Regions from separate parts of the Pseudarthrobacter sp. NPDC092424 genome, predicted to be linked through region 2. Evidence: riboswitches for the same ligand, from Rfam matches in the RefSeq annotation. Region 2 holds a riboswitch; the other holds the start of a gene.
The links. A riboswitch is a leader RNA that binds a small molecule or an ion and turns the genes downstream of it on or off. The one in region 2 is predicted to bind cyclic di-AMP.
Positions count from the first base shown of each region.

Region 1: another riboswitch for cyclic di-AMP. It lies ahead of ACIQCN_RS10095 (hypothetical protein); the one in region 2 lies ahead of ACIQCN_RS05480 (LysM peptidoglycan-binding domain-containing protein).

Region 1 covers NZ_JBIVQC010000005.1:201,071-208,516, reverse strand. Annotated here, with positions in the region: gene ACIQCN_RS10105 (response regulator transcription factor) at 203-943, shown strand; gene ACIQCN_RS10100 (sensor histidine kinase) at 944-2,476, shown strand; cyclic di-AMP (ydaO/yuaA leader) riboswitch at 2,585-2,765, shown strand; gene ACIQCN_RS10095 (hypothetical protein) at 2,771-3,547, shown strand; gene upp (uracil phosphoribosyltransferase) at 3,606-4,241, opposite strand; gene ACIQCN_RS10085 (phosphatase PAP2 family protein) at 4,254-5,096, opposite strand; gene ACIQCN_RS10080 (nucleoside deaminase) at 5,158-5,658, shown strand; gene ACIQCN_RS10075 (glycosyltransferase family 4 protein) at 5,698-6,807, opposite strand; gene ACIQCN_RS10070 (6-pyruvoyl trahydropterin synthase family protein) at 6,820-7,215, opposite strand; gene ACIQCN_RS10065 (zinc-binding alcohol dehydrogenase) at 7,224-7,446, opposite strand, start outside.
Region 2 covers NZ_JBIVQC010000002.1:530,574-538,019, reverse strand. Annotated here, with positions in the region: gene ACIQCN_RS05510 (DUF4383 domain-containing protein) at 1-85, shown strand, start outside; gene ACIQCN_RS05505 (DUF3040 domain-containing protein) at 309-593, opposite strand; gene ACIQCN_RS05500 (universal stress protein) at 619-1,485, opposite strand; gene ACIQCN_RS05495 (universal stress protein) at 1,518-2,381, opposite strand; gene ACIQCN_RS05490 (hypothetical protein) at 2,552-2,791, shown strand; gene ACIQCN_RS05485 (YdiU family protein) at 2,855-4,345, shown strand; gene ACIQCN_RS05480 (LysM peptidoglycan-binding domain-containing protein) at 4,434-5,252, opposite strand; cyclic di-AMP (ydaO/yuaA leader) riboswitch at 5,256-5,425, opposite strand; gene ACIQCN_RS05475 (TraR/DksA family transcriptional regulator) at 5,861-6,217, shown strand; gene ACIQCN_RS05470 (DNA alkylation repair protein) at 6,214-6,726, shown strand; gene ACIQCN_RS05465 (DUF1810 domain-containing protein) at 6,719-7,171, shown strand; gene ACIQCN_RS05460 (glucose 1-dehydrogenase) at 7,212-7,446, opposite strand, start outside.

The DNA.
Region 1 (7,446 bases), on a different contig from region 2:
GTCTTTAATGCATTTTCCCGCACGGGCGTGAAATCGCCCTGCCTGCACGGGTTCGCTGTCCACCCGGACCGGCATTCGGACACCAGGCCGACAGTGTGCGGACGACCTCCGGACACGGCGTTCAGGTCGTTAGGCTGAACTTCACAGCGGGTGCACAGGCTGCCCTAAGCCCGGCTACAACGAGAGATCGGAGAGTTGCTCCATGGCCACTTCGCACTCCATGACCAACAACCTTCCGCAACTCTCCCACCCGGACGGCTCTCCGATCCGCGCCCTGGTGGTCGATGACGAGCCCAGCCTTTCCGAGCTGATGAGCATGGGACTGCGCATGGCCGGCTGGTCCGTGGCGGTTGCTGCCGACGGTCCGCAGGCGGTGAAACTGGCCAAGGAGTTCCGGCCCGACGTCCTGGTGCTGGACGTCATGCTCCCAGGGTTCGACGGCGTTGAGCTCCTGGGCAGGATCCGTACCTTCGCGCCTGAGGTGCCGGCCCTGTTCCTCACCGCCAAGGACGCCGTCCAGGACCGGATCCTTGGGCTCGCGGCCGGAGGCGACGACTACGTCACCAAGCCGTTCAGCATGGAGGAGGTCCTGCTCCGCCTGCACCGCCTGGTGCAGCGCTCCGGAGTGGCCGCCATGGACACGGCCGAGCTGGTGGTGGGAGACCTGGTCCTCAACATCGATACCCGCGAAGTAACCCGGGCCGGAGATGACGTCCAGCTCACCGCAACCCAGTTCGAGCTGCTCCGGTACCTCATGGAGAACCCGAGACGCGTGGTCAGCAAAGCCCAGATCCTGGACCGCGTATGGAATTACGACTTCGGCGGCCAGGCCAACATCGTGGAGCTGTACATTTCGTACCTGCGCAAGAAGATCGATGCCGCGCACCCGCCCATGATCCACACCGTCCGGGGTGCAGGTTACGTCATCAAGCCGGCGGACTAGATGGCATTCTCCGGTCCAACTCCGCCGGCCACCTCACGGCCTGCCGGCTCCAGCGGAGCGCCGCGGAACTGGCTGAAGCCGGCCACCTGGCACCTCCGGACCCGGCTCACCGCTTTGGCCATGGCCCTGCTCATCACGATCTGCGGCGCGGTCGGGGTAGTCAGCTACGCCTCCATGGACACCTTCCTGACCCGCCAGCTTGACGACCAGCTGACCCAGGCCGCGGAGCGGTCCAACGATCCGGGACGGCCACCCATGGGTGGCTTCAACGGGCGCGACCCGCTGGATGCCCGGGGGCAGAGCGTCGGGACGCTGAACGCGCGCATCGTTGACGGCCAGGTCAGCAGTGCAGGATTTCTGGCCCCGGACACCACACGGTCAGCGCTTTCGGCGAAAGACAAGGAGACGCTCCAGGCGCTGGCGGCCGGCTCCGCACCGGTGGACAGGAAGCTGTCCACCGGCAACTACCGGCTGGTCGCCGTGCAGACATCGTTTGACGACGTCCTGGTGACCGGGCTGCCGCTCGCTGCCAAGGAAAGCACGCTGGCCTCCCTCGTATGGACCTTCCTCTTCGTGTCGCTCGGCGGGCTGCTGCTCGTGGGATTCGCCGGAACGGTGCTGATCCGCCGCACGATGAAACCGCTGGAGCAGCTTTCCGGGGTGGCCACCAGGGTTTCCCGCCTCCCGCTGGACGCGGGCGAGGTCGCGCTGGCAGTGCGGGTGCCGCCGTCGAACGCCAATCCGGGAACAGAAGTAGGCAGCGTGGGACACGCGCTGAACCTCATGCTGGACCACGTGGCCAACGCGCTGCAGGCCCGGCAGCGCAGCGAAACCAAGGTGCGGCAGTTCGTAGCTGACGCATCGCACGAGCTGCGCACTCCCCTGACTGCGATCCGGGGCTACACCGAACTGCTCCGCATGACCGAGCACTTCACGCCTGAGGGCGAACGGTCACTGGCCCGCGTGCAAAGCCAGTCCGAGCGCATGACGGCGCTGGTGGAGGACCTGCTGCTGCTCGCCCGGCTGGACGAGGGGCAGCCGCTGAAGCTGGCGGACGTGGACCTGACCCAGCTGGTGATTGAAGGTGTCAGCGACGAGAAGGTCATGGCGCCGGGGCACAACTGGCGGCTGGAACTGCCCGAGGAGCCCGTGGTCGTTGCCGGCGATGCTGCACAGCTTCGCCAGGTGCTGATGAACCTGTTATCCAACGCGCGCAAGCACACGCCTGCCGGCACCACCGTGGAGACGAGGGTCAGGGTGGTTCCCGGCGGCGCCGCGGAGGTTGCGGTAACGGACGACGGCGGCGGGATTCCCCCGGAGTTCGTGGACAAGGTCTTTGCCCGGTTTGCCCGCGCAGACGCGGCGCGGAAGGGCGCCTCCGACCGAAGCGGCCCTGCGGCGGCCGAAGGGACCAGCGGCCTGGGGCTGTCGATCGTACAGTCCATTGTGGAAGCGCACGGCGGCACCGTCAGCGTCGAGTCACGGCCCGGCCGGACGAGCTTCATAGTCAGACTGCCCATTACGTCCGGGTGAGGCGGCAGGCAATGGCGACGCGCCGCCGTCGTGATCTCTGTTACCAAAATGTGACTTCGGCCTGAAACTCCTGTACCGTCGAATGGTGCGCTTCCGTTCGTGGCGCATGTCCGGATGACGCCGAGCTCTGCCGCTTCCCGGACTCCGATAGACCGATGGCAGAGGCGGGGGACCCACCGTCCCGGGCACGCTATCAGGCCCTTGGGGTTAAGCCAGCACGTGAATGTTCCGTGCGGCCGGATGCCCTCATCCGAACCCGACAGCTAACTCCGCAGGTGTGAGAGGCGATCCATCATGTCTGAATTCCAGGTAGAACCGCGCCCAAATTCTGGCGTTCCCACCCGCGCAGCCGCCCGCGCGGCCAAGCGCTCCCGCCGTGGCACCTTCCCCGCATTGGGGCGCCGGGCTGCCGTGCTGGCGGCATCCTGCGCGCTGCTGGTGGGCGTTGGCGCTGCGGGCCAGGCCACGGAGTCGATGACCCGCGCTGCATCCACGGAACCCGCGGCCACGCAGCTCTCCCCCGCTGAGCAGCAGGCGCAGCTGGCCCTCGAAAAGAGCGAGCTCCAGTCCGCCGCGGCAGAAGCCGCCGCCGCCAAGGCAGCCGCCGCCAAGACGGCCGCTGCTGAGAAGGCTGCCGCCACGAAGGCTGCTGCCGCGAAGACGGCCGCCGAGAAGGCTGCAGCTGCGAAGGCTGCCGCAGACAAAGCCGCGGCCGAAAAGGCTGCTGCCGCGAAGGCCAAGGCTGCGAAGCCGGCCGCCGTGAACGACCCCGCTGGCGCGCAGGCCTACGCCGCCAGCCAGCTGGCGGCGTACGGCTGGGCGCCGGACCAGATGCAGTGCCTGAAGACGCTGTGGACCAAGGAATCCGACTGGAAGACCACGGCCACCAACTCCAGCAGTGGCGCATACGGCATCGTGCAGTCCCTGCCTGCCGAGAAGATGGCAAGCGCGGGAGCCGATTACCTCACCAACTACCGCACGCAGATCAACTGGGGCCTGGACTACATCAAGGAGCGCTACCAGTCACCGTGCGGCGCGCTGAACTTCCACTACGCCAACAACTGGTACTAGGCAGGACCGGCCCGCCGGCCGGGACCGGCAGGGCGGGGTCTGTTACCCGTCCTGCCGGCTAACCTGCGATGCCGTACAGGCGGTCGCCGGCGTCGCCCAGGCCCGGAACGATGTAGGACTTTTCGTTGAGTTTCTCGTCGATGGAGGCCAGCACGATGGTCACGTTAGCGCCGGAGAGTTCCTCTTCGAGCTTGGCCAGGCCTTCCGGGGCGGCCAGCAGGCAGATGCAGGTGACGTCAGAGGCGCCCCGCTTGAACAGGAACTTGATGGCCTCGCGGAGGGTTCCGCCGGTGGCAAGCATCGGGTCCAGCACGAAGATCTGGCGGTCCGTCAGGTCCTCAGGCAGGCGCTCGGCGTAGGTGATGATGTCCAAGGTTTCCTCGTCGCGGGCCATGCCCAGGAAGCCAACCTCCGCCGTGGGGACCAGTTTGGTCATGCCCTCAAGCATCCCCAGGCCGGCGCGGAGGATCGGAACCACCAGCGGCGTGGGCTTGGTGAAAGCCGTACCCACGGTGGTGCTGACAGGGGTCTCGATAGTGACTTCTTCGGTGCGGACCTCGCGGGTGGCCTCGTACGCCAGCAGCGTGACCAGCTCCTCCGTCAACTGCCGGAAGACCGGCGAGGGGGTGTTTTTGTCCCTCAGGACGGTGAGCTTGTGGGCGACCAAGGGGTGGTCAACAACGAGAGTGCGCATGGGTCCAAACTATCACCCGGCACGATGGTCCCCCGGGCCGCGGCCCCGGCCCGCATCCGCTCCGCGCTCCCCCTGGTGCTCGGGCATGTGGTCGTGGATTTTCTCCGCCACGACGTCCCGCACCACGGGGTGGTCGAACGTGGGTGCGGGACCCACGTGTTCCTTGCGCCTTGTCAGATGGAAGAGCCTGTGGGCCAGGATCACCAGGCCCACCCAGGCACCGCCCAGCAGCCAGCCGGCAGTGACGTCCGTGAGCCAGTGGTGGCCAAGGAAGACCCGGCTCAGGCCCATGGCGATGATGAAAATCACTCCCGCGGTGATGGCCATAACGCGCACCCAGAGCTGATGGAACTGCAGGCACAGGACGTACAGCAGCACACCGATGACCACCGTCGTGTTTAACGTGTGGCCGCTCGGGAAGGACGGCGAGTGCTCGAACGGGGGGACGGCTTCCGAGTGGTCGGGCCGCGTCCGGCCTACCAGGCGCTTGCCGACGGTGGTGGCGTAGATGGAGACGGCCGCGGCACCGCCCACCAGGATAATCGGCCGCCATGTCCTGCTCAGGAAGGTTAACCAGGCAGTGAGGATGCTGGCCAGGATGGGCATCCCCACCCCGCCGCCAATATTGGTGAAGCCCGTGACGAAGGCGTCCAGCTCCGGGTTCCGGAGGGTCTGCGAGTACTCCAGCGCCGGAATGTCGAGGTTGGTGAGCCCTTCGTCATCCACCACATTCGAGTAGACCTCCGCGCCGAGGAGCGCGAGTGCCACCACAAGGCTGCCGCCTACGATCAATGTCAGCCAGAGGGCGGCGTACGGCTTGATCCATTTGTCCATGCGGTCTTTGACAGTACTCACTGTGCCTCCCGGCGGATGGTCGTCACGGGCTCTGGGTATCCTTCGAAACTATCATTGAGCCATGGTCTCCGCAGGAAAATCACACCACGAATGGATGGGCCTCGCCCTCGCGGAGGCCCGTCGTGCCCTTGCCACGGCGGATGTGCCGATCGGCGCCGTGGTCATAGGGCCCGACGGCGGCCTGCTGGGTTCCGGTCGCAACCAGCGGGAGGAGCTCGGAGACCCGACCGCCCATGCCGAGGTGGTGGCGATCCGCGAGGCGGCGGCCCGGCTCCGTGAACGGGCAAGGCTCGGCGGCGGCGCGGACGACGGATGGCGGCTGGCCGACTGCACTCTGGTGGTCACCCTTGAACCGTGCGCCATGTGCGCGGGAGCGGTTGTGTTGTCGCGGATCCCCCGGGTGGTCTTCGGCGCGTGGGACGAGAAGGCCGGGGCGGCAGGCTCAGTGTTCGACGTTCTGCGCGAGCGCCGCCTCAACCATTGGGTGGAGGTCTACCCGGGCGTCCGTGAGGCCGAATGCGCCGCCCTGTTGCGGGAGTTTTTCGCGACCCACCGGATATAGGGCTGCAGGCCTGGCGCGCGTTTTCCGCGCGCCTGGTCTTTAGCCGCGCAGCGCCTCCAGGACCGTGCGCGCGGTGTGCTGCCAGTCCGGCAGCCTGGAACGGGCATCAAGCGCGGCCGTGCGCCACGTGGCCCGCAGCTGCGGATCCTCCAGCCAGCGGCGGACGACGGCAGCCAGTTCCGCCGGGCTTTCCTGCCCGCCGGGTGTCAGGGGAACCGCGGCACCGGGCAGGATGTGAGCGGGGTGTTCGGAGCCGCCGGACCCGGAAATTCGTTGGCCGAGGGCTTCCACCGCACCGGTCCCGTCCCGCACTACCACCGGAATGCCGCGGGCCAGGGACTCTGTGACTGACATGCCAAAGGCCTCCTCCCGCGAGACCAGGAGACTTAGGTTGGACAGCGCCCACTCCCCCTCGAGTGCAGCACCGGAAAGTTCTCCGGTGAGCCGCAATCGGTCCGTCAAACCAAAGCGCACCAATGCTTCCCTCACCTGCGCGGCATATCCGGGATCCGCCTGATCAGAGCCGACCAGCGCTGCGGTCCAGTTCAGGTTCTGGAGCTTGGCCAGCGCCTCCACCACGAGCAACTGGTCCTTGTTCGGGAGAAGCGCCGCCACGATCACGATGTGGGGAGGGGCCGATCCCGGCGCCGGCGGCGCCGCATCCGTTCCGGGCAAGGCCACATGGATGTTGAGGCCGTGCCTCGCCTGGAGGGTCCGTGCCGCGGTATTGCTGGTGGAGACTACCCCTGCTGCCGCTTTCAAGGCGCGCGCCTCGCTGGCCAGGGTGGGGTTGCCGGTGGTTTTCGCCGCCGTTTCCCCGGTGTCGGGAACCGTCATGTGGACCAGGACCCAGGGCGGCCGCCCTGCTTTGGCGGCGAACTCCAGTTCGTCCGGCGCGCCCACCGCCACCAGCCCATCCACCATGACCACGGCTCCGCCGGGACCGTACTCCTGTTTCGGTTCCAAAAGGCCCGCGAACCGGCGTCGTTCGCGGGGAGAGGCGGCCGGCCAGGACCCTTCGACGGGAACTACCTCAACCTCGGCGGCGAGCATGCGAAGACTCTCAACCAGCCGGGAGTTATAGACGTTCCCGCCGGAATGGTGCCGGATGTTGCCCGGGACCAGCAGCCGGATGGAGGGCGGGTTCACACTGGTGCCGGGTCAGTCGGCGAGATCCAGCGAAAAGGTCGCCCAGGCATCCGGATTTTCGCGGAGGGTGACGTCGATCCCAGCGAGCTGCGCGCCGTCGTCGGACTTTTCAACCTCCCGGGCCACGCGCCGGGCGACGTACTCGGCGAGGGCCTCGGTGGTGCTGAGTTTGCCCGCGAAATCCGGGTGATCGTCCAGGTTCCGGTAGTTCAGGTCCGCGAGGACCTCCTCGATAATGGTGCCGGCAGCGCCGATATCCAGGACGATCGCGTCCGCGTTCAACGCCCGGCGGCGGAAGGTCACCTCCGCGACGAAGGTTGCCCCATGCAGCCCCTGGGCAGGGCCAAATACCTCCCGCGGGAGGCTGTGCGCGATCATGAAGTGGCGTCGGACGGTCAGGCTGAACATGGATTACCTCAGGTTCTGTTGCTGGAGTCGGTGGGATATTCGATCACGTGGCAAAGCGCGTCGCGCCTGCCGCTCGCAAGTTCCTTGACCACTGCGGGGAGCTCGGCGAACGAGGACGAGCCGGTAAGGAACGCGTCAAAAACAGGGTCGGCCAGAAGGGAAGCGGCCAAATCGAGGCGGTCCGCGTTGGTGCGGCGATGCCGGCGTGCGCGGGCAACCACGCCCACCTGG
Region 2 (7,446 bases):
GCTCCACGTCGTGCTTGCGGTCGTCATGTTGGGCCTGGGAATCTTCCTTGGCCGAGCGGTCTCGGGCAGCCCCAGGCGCCAGTAACCGGACAGTTGCGGCCGCTGAGCTCCCCGGGCTCAGCGGCCGACGACGGCGAACTCCGCCAGGCGCGCCCCACCTTCCGGGAACGCGCCCCCAACCTTCCGGGAAACCTTCCGGGAAAAGATCGCGCAGGCCGCGCTGAAAAGATCGCGCAGGCCGCGCTGGGAAAAGATCGCGCAGGCCGCGCTGGGAATCGCGCAGGCCGCGCCGGAAAAGATCCCGCAGGCTAGTTGCCGCGGTCCAGCATCTTCTGCACATCCCGCACGGTCCGGAAGGCCCCAACACAAAGCAGGGCAAACCCGGAAACGCCCAGGATGGAAGTCTGCAGGACCTGGCCGGCCACCATAAGGCACAGCCCCAAAGCCAGCAGCGTCAGTCCGCGGCGGGCCCGTGCCCGGTTCCCGCGCAGGAGGGCGTCACCGTCCAGCAGCGAGGACAATCGCGGGTCCTCATGCTGCAGTTCATCGCCGATGCGGTCGAGTTCCCGCTTCTCGAACTCAGAGAGTGACATCAGGGCCTCCTCAAGGCTGCCTCTGTCAGCCTTTGTGGGCGGACTTCTTCAGCCTGGTGATTATGGTTGGGCAGGGCGGATTGGTCAGGACGCCGTGCGCCGTGGATCCCAGCAGGAGCCGGCCGAAGCTGCCGCGGCCCCGGCTGCCCAGCACCAGCAGGGCTGCCCCTGTTGCCGCGTTGATCAGCGCGTCTGCGGGCTCCATGACGGTTTCCAGGACCTCCTTGATTACCAGTCCCGGGTAGTCCTGCCGGATTCCCGCGGCTGCTTCGGAAAGCACAATCTGTTCTTCTTCAACCACCAGCTCGGCAAAGCTGCTGGATGGCAGTCCGGCCTTGATCCAGCGGTTCGGCCCGGTAAAGGCGTACACCACGGTAAGCTCCTCACCCAGGTTGTCGGCTTCGGCAGCGGCGAAGGCGACTGCCTGGGTGGACTCGCGGGATCCGTCCACGCCCACCACGACTCCCTTGCCCTGGGCCTCGTGGGTACCGACGACGGCCACGGGGACTTCCGCCGTCGCCGCCACCTGAAGCGCGCGGTCGGTGAGCGCGCCGCGTGCGTGGCTGCTGGAACCCACCACCAGCATCGAAGCATTCTTCGCATAGTCGCCCAACGTTGAGCCGATGCCGCCTTCGAGGAGATCGAGCGTGAAGGCCAGGCCGGGCTCAGCCGCCCGCAGCCGCTGTCCGGCGACCTCGAGCAGGTCCAGTCCGGACTGGCGCAGGACGTCCACGTAGGGGAGCGCCTCGCCGGCCATCCACCGGTCGTCGATGACATGGAGCACCGCAAGCGGCACCTTTCGGCGATTGGCACGGGCCGCTGCCCACATCAGTGCCGCACTGGACGCTTCGGTGTCGCTGATGCCGACGGCGATGGGCTGGCTGGATGTCATGGATCCTGTCCTCATTCCTGTTCGAGTGGACTTCATTTCTGGTTCAGTGGCCGAATTCGCGTGATGATCGTGGGGCAGGGCAGGCGCTTGAGGACACCGTGTGCCGTTGAGCCCAGGACAAGCCGGCTGATCCCGCCGCGTCCCCGGTTGCCGACCACCAGCAGCCTGGCACCCTCTGCTGCCTGAACCAGGGCCTGCGCCGGATCGCGGCCCGGCTCGAGCCGCTGGTGAACCACCAGGTCCGGATAGTCGGCCATCAGACCGGCGACGGTTTCAGAGAGAACGATCCGCTCCTCTTTTTCCATCAGCTCGGCGACGAGTTCCGGGGTGAATCCTGCATCCGGAAGACGGTCAGGGGGGCTGTAGGCGTACACCACGGTCAGCTCGTCGCCCTCCCGGTCCGCCTCGGCGGCTGCAAAGGCCACCGCGCGCACCGCTTCTTCCGATCCGTCGACGCCGACCACCACCCCGGGCCGGCCCTCCGTAGCCTGGGTTCCGACGACGGCGACAGGGACATCCGCCGACGACGCCACCTGCAGCGCCCGGTCGGCAAGCACGCCGCCGAGGTGCCCGCTGCCGGACCCCACCACCAGCATGGACACCCGGTCCGAATAGTTGGCCAGGGACCGGCCCACTCCGCCGGCCAGCACGGCGGTACTGACCTCAAGGGATGGGAACTCCCGCGCCCGTGCCGCTGCGGCCTCAAGGATCCGTTCCCCAGACTCCTGGAGTACGCTGCGCCACGGATAGGGTTCGGAAAGCCAACGCTCGTCCACGACGTGCAGGATCACCAGCGGGAGCCGGTCCCTGTGGGCCCGCCGGGCCGCCCAGGACACTGCTGCGTGGCTCTGGGGCGTGTCATTCGTGCCGACGGCAATGGGCTTGCGGGCTGCCATGTCCTGCTCCTGCGGGGTCCTTTACGGGCGTATGCCACCAGCGTGGCCGCAAAACCCCCGGGGAGGTAGGGCCCAAAGTCACCCTTTTCCCATGCCTGGCCGTTCACACAGCACCATGTTCATCAGTATGCTTACTTTATTGACTGACCGATACGTGGAAAGGCATCACCATGACTGAGCAGGAACTCCCCGACGACCAACTGGAAGTTGTTCCGGAGCAGGACGTCATCCTGGACGAGGCCCCCGGCGCTGCCTCTTCCCTCGGACTGGACCCCGTCCACGGAGAACCGGACAGCTATCCGGGCGCTGCCGAGGAAAACCCGGACGCCTGGCAGGAGGACCCACTGCTCCAGGAGGAGGCCCAGGCCGGGGAACATGGCGACTTTCCCGGCGGGCACGCAGTCACGTGAGGCTGCCGTGAGCGGCCACGCAGTGACGGCCCGCAGCGCGCCGGGCGGGGCTAGGGTTAACCCATGAGCGGTGTAGCGGAATCGACCGTCAGCTTTCAATCACGTTTCGCCCGGGAGCTGCCCGAACTTGCTGTTCCCTGGCAGGCGGAAGAGGCGCCCGAACCCCGGCTGCTCGTCCTCAACGAGGCCCTCGCAGGGGAGTTGGGACTGGACCTGGCTTTCCTGCGCAGCCCGGAGGGCGCCAGGTTCCTGGTGGGCAACGACGTCCCGCCGGACGCTGCGCCGGTCGCCCAGGCGTATGCCGGCCATCAGTTCGGCGGCTATTCGCCGCTGCTCGGCGACGGGCGCGCCCTCCTCCTGGGTGAGCTGCCGCTGCAGGGGAGTTCGTCCGACGGCGACCGGTTGCGGGACGTCCACCTCAAAGGGTCGGGCCGCACACCCTTTGCCAGAGCCGGGGACGGCCGTGCCGTCGTCGGACCCATGCTTCGCGAGTACCTGGTGAGCGAGGCGATGCACGAGCTGGGAATCCCCACCACCCGCTCCCTGGCCGTGGTGGCCACCGGCCGCCCCGTGCGCCGTGACACGATGCTGCCCGGTGCGGTGCTGGCACGGGTTGCCGCCAGCCACCTGCGCGTGGGTACGTTCCAGTACGCGCGGGCCACGGACAATCCCGACCTGTTGCGCAGGCTCGCTGACCACGCCATAGCACGCCACTATGCGGCGGCAGCGCAGGCCGGCAACCCTTACCTGGCGCTGTTCAGGGCCGTGGTTGAGGCCCAGGCGTCGCTGGTGGCGCAGTGGATGCTGGTGGGGTTTGTCCATGGCGTCATGAATACGGACAACATGACCATCTCCGGTGAAACCATTGACTACGGGCCCTGCGCCTTCATGGACGCATTCAATCCGGCCGCCGTGTACAGCTCCATCGACACCGGCGGGAGGTACGCCTACGCCAACCAGCCTGTGGTGGCGGAGTGGAACCTGGCCCGCCTGGCCGAATCGCTGCTTCCCCTTATCAACGAGGACCAGGAAAAAGCGGTAGAGCCCGCAGTGGAAGTGCTGGGGGAGTTCCGCCGCCGCTACAGCGACGCCTGGACAGCGGGCATGGCCTCGAAGCTGGGTCTGGCCGGACATCCGGCAGGAAGCCCGGAGGCAGCGGAGGTGTCCCAACTGGTCGACGGCGTCATCGCCCTGCTTAGGGACGGTCCGGTGGACTATACGCAGTTTTTCCGCCGCCTCGGGGATGCGGCCCTCGGAAACACCGGGCCGGCGCGCGGAATGGTCCTGGACCTTGCCGCCTTCGATGCCTGGGCGGAGCGGTGGCGGGCCATGGCGCCGGACGCCAGCCTGATGGACCGCGTCAATCCCGTCTATATCCCGCGCAACCACCTGGTGGAAGAAGCCCTGGATGCAGCCACCGCAGGTGACATCGGCCCGTTCCAGCGCCTCGTCGCAGTCCTCTCCGAGCCATACCGGCGGCGGCCGGGGCTGGAGCGCTACGAGGAGGCAGCCCCCGAAAGCTTTGGTGATTACCTGACGTTCTGCGGAACCTGAACGCCAGCCAACTGCCGGATGTTTAACGGGGAAAGGGCGGCATTCGGGATGATTTCCGAATGCCGCCCTTTCCGGCCCTTGGTGCTGCCTAGGCCACGCGCACGAAGGAGGCGCCGGCGAGCCAGCTGAGCGAGTGCACGTCCGTCTTGTAGCCGTCGATGCCGCCGCTCACAACCTGGCCGTCGCCGGCGTAAACGCCGACGTGGCCGGAGGTGATCACCAGGTCGCCGGGGGCCGGGGTGGAGACCACGGTTCCGTACTGGTAGAACTGCGTGGGGGCAAGATCGCCAACGCTCTTTCCGACCGAGCGCAGGGCGGTCTCGACCATGGCGGTGCAGTCCTGGTTGATTCCGATCTGGCTGTAGGCGGAGGCGAGGATCCCTGCGCCGGTGCCCGTGCCGGTGGACTCGGCCGGCGCGGTGGACGCGTAGGACAGGTTCATGCCGGTGTTCGTCGGCGCCGCTGCAGTCGTTTGGACCGGTGCGGGTGCGGGCGCAGGTGCAACTGCCGGTGCAGCCGCCGCAGAGCCTGCGCCGGGGATCTCGATCTGGTCGCCCGGGTAGATGATCGTGTCGATGGAGAGGCCGTTGACCGCGAGGACATCGGCCAGAGCCACACCGTGGGCAGCGGAGATCGCGCCCAGGGTGTCGCCGGAAACCACGGTGTGCACGGTGGCAGCAGTTGCCGCGGCAGCAGTTGCCGCGGGTGCGGAGGACGTCTGGACCGACGTTGCTTCAGCGTCCGGGCCGCTCACACCTGCCTGGGCGGGGGCGCCGACGCTGAGCGCAATGCCGGATGCCGCGGCTACTGCCAGTGCGGGACGGCCGAAGGTCCGGGCCAGGCCCTGGACGGTGATGGAGCCGGTCGGAGTTGCACGATGACGGGCGGTGGTGGAAATTTTTGACACAGTGAATCGCCTCTCCCATGCCTGCGGGGTGAGCTGTCGGGTTCGGGCTGGAGATGCCCGGTCGGAAGCATCCGCACAAGCGGAAAGGCTTTCGACTTAACCCCTAGGCCTCAATGAGGCCGTGGAAACTTGGTTCCCCCGTCCCTGCCAATTGGAAACGGTGGTATCCCGGTCCAGCGGCAGGGCTCGGCAGGCTGGTGGGAATGTCCCATCGGGGAGGGACACCACTCGACCGTAACCCGCCGTCCAGCTAAATGTCACGTTTGGATAACATCCGAGGCCCTTCTCTCGGATTAGGCTATCGTTTGGATTCACCCTGCATGGCGCGCTGACCTCGAAAGACGCCCGCGGCCGACGGGTCCGAAGTGAAATGCATCACATCGTAACAATCCCGGACTGCTGCCTGCGGTTTGCGCGCCTGCAAGCTCAGTCAGCCCTTGAAGGATGTGGTATTGCGGACTATGTCCCGGGGCCGCGATCACGGCCCCGCGCCGTGCCCCCGGAAGCCTGCATCCGTGACCGGTGGTGGTCGCCCAGCAGGGCATGGGGCCATTGGATGGCGGTGGGCCGGTACTGACGTGCGTGGCGGCCGGGGCTAGGCTTTGGGCATGCCTGATTTTGAGCGGTTCCGGCTGATGCTGGAGGAGGAACGCACCCGCAAGGTGGCGCTCCTGCCGGCCCTTCGTGCGGATATCGCCTCGGCTAATTCGGCACGTCAGAACGCAAATGTGGACGACGAACACGATCCAGAAGGCTCCACCATCGCGTTTGAACTGTCGCAGGCCTCCGCGCTCCTCAAGCAGAGCAGCGCCGGCCTGGACCAGGTGGAGGCCGCGCTGGACCGAATCGATGACGGGACGTACGGCATCTGCGCGGTGTGCGGCGAAGCCATTGCGGAGGGCCGCCTCGAGGCCAGGCCCTGGACGCCCTACTGCATCACGCACGCAGCGGCGGGACGCCGGTGACAACGGTCCAGGATGTGGCCGCATTCATCGACCGCACGTTGCAGAACGAGGGTACCTGGTACAGGGCGGACGACGTCGAGGGGCGGCTGGGCGGCAGCCTGGCCTCCTACGGGGCATCTGTGGGTGCCGTGCGGGGAACCGTCAGGGACGCGCTGCGGAAGTTCCGGGACCTGGACCATGACGGGGTGGTGTTCCTGGCTTCGGCACTTTGGGGCGTGCCGAAGCCAGGGAGCAGGCCTGTCTTTGAACGGAGACTTGCAGCGGTGGTGCTGCTTCAGGCAAGGGTGGGTCTGCTGCGGCACACCGACCTGACCCGCATCGAAGGGTTCCTCAGGTCCGCGCACACCCCGGAACTGACAGATCCGCTCATGGCCGACGTCCTTGTTCCGCTGCTTGGCGCACTCGGCGAAAAGGACCGGAGGCGGGCCGTTACGGTGCTGGATCGCTGGAAGGCGGATCCGGATCGTCAGCTACGGGCCGCGGCCCGGATCGGAGGGAACCATGAATGACCGGTACAACCTTGAGCGGTTCACGGCCGCCCAGGACAGCGGTGGGACATACCACCAGGCTTTGGCCGAGCTGCAGACAGGGCATAAACGCAGCCACTGGATGTGGTTTGTGTTCCCGCAGGTTGCCGGGCTCGGCCAAAGCCCCACGTCACAGCGCTACGCGATCGGATCTCTCGAAGAAGCCAGAGCCTATCTGGCGCATCCGGTGCTGGGCCCCCGGCTCCTGGAATGCGCACAGGCACTCGCCGCCCATGCCGGGCGCTCCGCGGACGAAATCCTGGGCGGCATCGACGCGCGCAAACTGCACTCGTCCGCGACCCTGTTCCTCCGCGCAGCGCCCGGGGAGACGGTGTTCAAGACCGTCCTCGCCACGTTCTTCGACGGCGTGCCCGACGCCGCGACGGACCGGCTGCTGTTGGACATGCCGGACCACGCGGCAGAATAGCTGCGCTCCGGCGGCGGTGCCGGCGGCCGGTCGTGCCGGGCTACGGCGTGGGGTTGCCGCCGTTGACGTTCAGCGTCTCGCCCACCACGTAACTGGACTCCGGCGAGGCCAGGAACACGTAAGCAGGTGCCAGCTCGGCCGGCTGGCCGGCGCGCCCCAGGGGAGTGGACTGCCCGAATTCCGGCAGTTTTTCCTTGGGCTGGCCGCTGCTGACCTGCAGCGGTGTCCAGATGGGACCCGGCGCCACGGCATTGACCCGGATGCCCTTGGGCGCA